2 regions of the Shewanella sp. SM74 genome follow, and region 2 is predicted to be linked to the other one. Evidence: predicted binding sites of a transcription regulator. Region 2 holds the regulator's gene; the other holds the start of a gene.
The links. Region 2 encodes MetJ, which represses methionine synthesis genes. Its sites were predicted from a motif close to TAGACGTCTAGACGTCTA; they were not measured.

Region 1: a site for MetJ is predicted at 1,826-1,843, ahead of metE (5-methyltetrahydropteroyltriglutamate--homocysteine S-methyltransferase). Genes of this name have one in related genera too.

The regions. Positions count from the first base shown of each region.
Region 1 is NZ_JAKKRZ010000012.1:87,446-90,612, forward strand. It holds gene metE (5-methyltetrahydropteroyltriglutamate--homocysteine S-methyltransferase) at 1-1,715, opposite strand, end outside; gene L5M49_RS13755 (LysR family transcriptional regulator) at 1,916-2,821, shown strand; gene L5M49_RS13760 (HDOD domain-containing protein) at 2,900-3,167, opposite strand, start outside.
Region 2 is NZ_JAKKRZ010000007.1:197,189-200,355, reverse strand. It holds gene nrfD (NrfD/PsrC family molybdoenzyme membrane anchor subunit) at 1-306, shown strand, start outside; gene L5M49_RS09815 (sulfite exporter TauE/SafE family protein) at 413-1,156, opposite strand; gene metJ (met regulon transcriptional regulator MetJ) at 1,291-1,605, opposite strand; gene metB (cystathionine gamma-synthase) at 1,818-2,981, shown strand; gene L5M49_RS09800 (bifunctional aspartate kinase/homoserine dehydrogenase II) at 2,993-3,167, shown strand, end outside.

The DNA of each region.
Region 1 (3,167 bases), on a different contig from region 2:
TCGCGGCCGATATCTTCACGGGCGAATGACCAATGCAGAATCGTCACAGGGCCAGTCAGCATGCCTTTTACAGGCTTGTCGGTGAGACTTTGGGCAAACTCGGCCCAATCAACCGTCATCGCCTTTGGACGACTAACATCACCATAGATCAACGGTGGCTTAACACAGCGTGAACCATAACTTTGCACCCAACCATTTTTGGTAAAGCCAACGCCCGCAAGCTGCTCACCAAAGTATTCCACCATATCGTTGCGCTCGGCCTCACCATGAACCAGTACATCGATACCGAGTTTAAGCTGGCGGTCGATAGTATCGCGGGTGACTTGCTGCAATTGCTCTGTATATTGTGCATCACTCAGATCGCCCTTGCGCCAACGACTGCGTAGTCCACGGATTGCCGGTGTTTGTGGGAAGGAGCCAATGGTGGTGGTCGGCAACAGAGGTAAACGGTATTTCTGCTGCTGCACTGCTTGGCGTACGCTGAAATCACTGACGCGCTCATAGTCGGCAGATGTCAACGCGGCAACGCGGGCAATCACTTGACTGTCGGCGGCCTGCGCTTTCGTCTCACGGCGTGCCAAACAGGTTTGCACAATCTCTTTTACCGCGGCCGATTCAGGTGCCAGTAGCAATTGGCGCACATTGGCCAGTTCGAGTAATTTTTGCTTCGCAAACGCGAGTTGTTGACGCAGCGCAGGCTCAAGTGTGGCTTCCACCTCTAAATCCACAGGGCTGTGCAGGAGTGAGCAAGAAGTACCGATCCACAAGCGATCTCCGAGATCACGGGCAACCGCGCCTATGCGTTCGGCAATTAAATCCGCCTCTGCCGCCCACACGTTGCGGCCATTGACCACACCCACCGACAAAATTTGATCTTGACCAAGCGCATTGGCAAAGACTGCCAATTGATCCGGCGCTGTGACTAAATCGACATGCAAACCCGCGACCGGCAAGGCCGATACCAGCGCTTGATGGTGTGCGATACCGCCGTAATAACTGGTAAGAAGGATCTTCACCTTCGTAATGCTGAGGGCTTGATACGCCTCAGTGATCGCCGCTTGCCATTCGCCATCCAATTCCAATGCGAGAATGGGCTCATCGAGCTGTACCCATTGCACTCCCTGAGCAGCAAAACGCGCCAAAATGTCAGCATAAGCAGTTAATAAATTGGGTAATAAGCTTAACTTATCAAACTCTTGGCCCACAGTTTTAGCTAGGTACAAGTAGCTAACAGGACCGAGTAGCACAGGTTTGGCTTTATAGCCTAGTGCTTGCGCTTCGCTGACTTCATCAAAAAACTGCTCATAGGCAATCGAAAACTCTTGGTTTTGGCTGAGCTCAGGTACCAGATAGTGATAGTTAGTATTGAAATACTTGGTCATTTCAGAGGCTGGCGCATCTTGGCCCGTTGGCGCTCTGCCGCGGGCAACACGGAATAAAGTATCGAGATCGATTGCCCCTTCACCACGATGACGATCAGGAATGGCATTTAAAGTCGCGCTTAAGGTCAGCACTTGATCATAAAAGGCAAAATCACCTACGGGAACTTGCTCAATGCCAGCAGCAGCTTGCCACTGCCAATGGGTGCGGCGAAGTTCACTCGCCACTTCACGTAATTCCGCCTGAGTGCTCTCACCACGCCAGTATTTTTCTAAGGCAAATTTCAATTCACGACGACGCCCAATACGGGGAAACCCAAGACTATTTAATTGCATACTCTATCTTCCTTTATTTGAGATAAGCCACATTCGGCACTTGCACCCACCAGATTGTTTTCTCTTAGCACTTTTCAGCACTTCAGCCTTGATAAATAACAATGGGCGTCTGGACGTCTAGAAGTTTATTGTGTTAGTCTCTATTCCAGCAACCGAATTGATTTCAAGCACAACATGAGCGAAATTCACTTGGAGTGAACATGATCGAACTAAGACACCTGCGAACCTTAATGGCCCTGAAAGAAAGCGGCAGTTTGGCGGGCGCAGCCAAAAAACGTTTTGTCACTCAATCCGCCCTCTCCCACCAGATTAAGGAGTTGGAGCAAAGGATTAACTCGCCCATTTTTGTGCGTAAGAGTAAGCCACTGTCATTCACCCAAGAAGGTGCACGCCTGCTGCATCTGGCCGAAGAGATTTTGCCTAAGGTGTTAGAAACCGAGACAGATTTGAAGAATGGGCTGGAAACCGAAACTAATCAGTTGCGTGTCGGCATTGAGTGCCATAGCTGTTTTCGCTGGTTAATGCCTGTAATGGAGCAATTTAGGCAAGATCATCCAACTGCCGAGTTAGACTTGTCGAGCCGCCACTTGTTCGACTCGCTCAATGCCTTAGAAATGGGTGAACTGGATATTGTATTAACCTCAGATCCTGTGCCTGGGCATTCACTCGCCTACCAGCATTTATTTGATTTTGAAGTGAAGTTAGTGGTTGCAAAAGATCATCCTCTAGCAAAAGAAGCCTATGTCACCCCTAAGCAATTAGCACACTTGCCTATTATCAGTTATCCAGTGCCATTGACGCGTTTAGACATTTATCGCCACTTTTTAGAACCTGCGGGCATAGAGGCGGGCGAGCAAAAAACCTGTGATTTAACCATGATGTTATTGCAACGCATCGCCTGTAAAGACGGCATAGCCGCACTGCCAAGTTGGTCGATTAATGAAGGACATGGACTGAGTCTCGCTACGGTGAAACTCGGCCAAGAAGGTCTAAAACGACCGCTATTTGGTGCCTATCGCCGCCACAGTGCTAACTCTGCATTGATCCAAAATTGGTTACAACTGGTGGCGAGGGAAGGTTTATCCCGCCAGCAGAAGACGAATTAATGCGGGTGACATAGAGTAAAAAGCCTGCGAATGCAGGCTTTTTATTGAGTCAAATGACTATTTCATAGCATCGACAAATTACAGCGGATTCATCAACAATCCACGCATAGACAAGACACGGCGCAGTATCAACCCTGATGAATTAGGATTACGGGTCTGACGCAAATTATGGGCGATCATAAATTCTTGACGCAGATCCTGATCGAGATCTAACGCCTCGAACGCTTCTATGGTTAAGGTCTGTTGTTGATTATCAATCAATGACTTAATCACACTTAAAGGAAATGACTGTTCGGCATTAGCATTTAAATAGGCAAATGCGGTCAGTGCGATAATTTGGCCGAAC
Region 2 (3,167 bases):
CACGGTTTAGAATTGCCTGTGATGGCGATTGAAATTCTATTCCTGTTCATGTTGTTTTGCGCCTTGTACTTCAAGGGCGGCGCGGCAGCTGCGGCCTTAGCATCGTTAACGTCTGGGCTATGGGCAAGCGTGTTCTGGATAGGTGTTGTCGGTATCGGCTTTGGTATTCCATTGCTGTTTATGCTGCTACCCGCCGCGACTCGCCACACTAAGGGCGCGATGATCATGGTTGCTTGTGCGAGCTTAACGGGCGTACTCGCCTTAAGACACTTTATTGTGTACGCAGGGCAAAGCTATTTAAGCTGAGTGTAAGCTTGCTTTACGTATTGATAGATAAAGAAAAAGCACTGGCAATGTCAGTGCTTTTTTATTGTTTGAATCTTGAGAAGGTTTGCCAGTACAAGCGGGACGCTTATTGGGGTAATAACTCGATAACCGACTTCACCGTTAGCACTAAGGCGCTGATACTGCACAGGACTAACGTCGCCATCTTTGTCTTCTCTTTATCGACACGGCCCACTAATCGTCCTGCGACTAAGTAACCTAAAATCACTGAGGGTAGCAGCATCAACGACAGCCACAGATGTTTTAATTCTAATAAGCCAGTGATTGCTAAAATGATCAGTGCAATCATGGAGCTAAAAATGAAGAAGGCCGACAGGGCGGCGCGAAACTGCGAGGCATCTTTGCCCGATAATAGAATCGCCATCGGCGGGCCACCAATCGCGGCGATATTGCCGAAGATCCCTGAAACCACGCCCGCACCGAAGAGGGTTTTCTTATTCACTGGCAGGCTGAATTTATATAGGCTGAGGATCACTGCGACAGTCACAATGGCGGCGATGGATAAACCCAGTATGGGCTGAGGCGCAAACAGCAATAAACTCGCGCCGATAAAACCGCCGGGCACGCGACCTAGGAGCGCATATTGCAGGCCATTGAATTCTAAGTGGCCGCGTTCACGCACTAAGGTCAGCAGGGCGATGGAGAAACCCATAGCAATCACAGGCGCTGGCACGAGTTGTGGATCGACGATATACAGCAAAGGACTGGCTACAACCGCAAGCCCAAACCCAATCAGACTTTGGGTTAAGGCGCCCAGAAACACGACCAGCGAGGCTAAGGCGAGTGTCTGTGGATCTATCATAGAAAACATAGGATTTCCTATATCCCAAACCACCTCAAGATAGTGAAATTTAAAGTTTGAAGTCGCTTGGGTATAAACAAAAAGGGATCGTTAACGATCCCTATTGATGAGCACTGTGATATGACTTTGAAAGCGACGAGTCGCTATTCCATGTCTTCCCACTCGATTCCCATTTGATCCATCAACAACTTGGCTTCGGCAGGAATGCTGTCTGGGTTGTCTTTTGACAGATCTTCATCGTTGGGCAATGGCTGACCAGTGTAGGCGTGCAAAAATGCCTCACACAACAGCTCGCTGTTGGTGGCGTGACGCAAATTATTGACCTGACGACGAGTACGTTCGTCCGTGAGGACCTTAAGCACTTTGAGCGGAATAGACACAGTAATTTTTTTTACTTGTTCATTCTTCTTGCCATGTTCAGCATAGGGGCTGATGTATTCCCCATTCCATTCAGTCATTGACTCACCTGTTATAACGCTAAATTCGGGGCAGATTTTAAACCCTTACAAACAACAGTCAAATTATTGCTACTATTTCTTTGTGATTGCAAACAGATTTCTTTATGTTCAGACGTCTAAACGTCTTCACGCCTATTGACGATGGCGTTGGGCTTAGGTACATTTAGACGTCCAGACATCTCTATCAGTCTACCGAATTTAGGAGTCCACCCATGGCAGAGCGTCAATTAGCCACACTGGCAGTGCGTCAGGGTATCGAAAGCGATACTCAATATGGTGCAGTTGTGCCACCGATTTATTTGTCGACTAATTACGCCTTCGATGGTCATAAAAATCCCCGCGAATTCGATTACAGTCGTTCAGGCAACCCAACGCGCTGCATTTTAGGCGAAGCATTAGCCCAATTAGAAAAGGGCGCCACTGGTATAGTGACCTGCACTGGCATGGCGGCCATCACCTTAGTGACCACCTTACTCGGCCCCGATGACCTATTAGTTGTGCCCCATGATTGCTATGGTGGTTCCTACCGTTTATTTACCAACTTGGCGAAGAAAGGCCAGTTTAAGCTCATTGTGGTCGACCAAACCGACAGCCAAGCGTTAGCCGCCGCCATTGCGCAGAATCCTAAGATGGTGTGGCTCGAAACCCCATCGAACCCGTTATTGCGTGTGGTGGATATCGAAGCCATTGCTAAGGTGAGCCATGAGGTCGGCGCGCTGGTGGTGGTTGATAACACCTTTTTATCGCCGATATTGCAACAACCCCTATTGTTAGGCGCGGATATCGTTATCCACTCCACCACTAAATATATCAATGGTCACAGCGATGTGGTCGGCGGCGCAGTGGTCGCCAAAGACGCGCAAATCGGCGAAAGCTTACATTGGTGGTCGAACACTCTAGGCTTAACGGGGTCAGCCTTCGACAGTTATCTGACCCTGCGCGGCCTGCGTACCTTAGCGGTGCGTATTCGCGAGCATCAAACCAATGCCCAGCGTATTATTGAGGTATTAACCCAAAGCCCTGTGGTGAGTAAAGTCTATTACCCAGGGCTTGCGGATCACCCAGGCCACGCCATTGCGGCCAAGCAACAACAGGGCTTTGGCGCTATGCTGAGTTTTGAACTCAAAGGCGGCGAGGCCGAAGTGGTGGCCTTTTTAGGTGCACTCAGCTTATTTAGCGTGGCGGAAAGTTTAGGTGGCGTCGAAAGTTTAGTGGCAGTGCCCGCCACTATGACCCACAGAGCCATGGAGCCGCAGGCGCGCTTCGAGGCTGGTATTAAGGACACCCTATTGCGTCTATCGGTGGGTATTGAAGATGCCGCCGATTTAGTTGCAGATATTCAAGCAGGATTAGCCGCCGTTGCGGCTTGTCAGTAGAGGAATAATAGATGGCACGTTGTCACTTACATAAATTTGGTGGCTCCAGTTTAGCGGATGCCGATTGTTATCGTCGAGTCGCCCATATCCTGTTAACCCACGGTCATAGTGATGATCTTGTGGTGGTCTCTGCGGCGGGTAAAAGCACGAATTTCCTGTATAAATTATTAGCGCTGCGTGATGCGG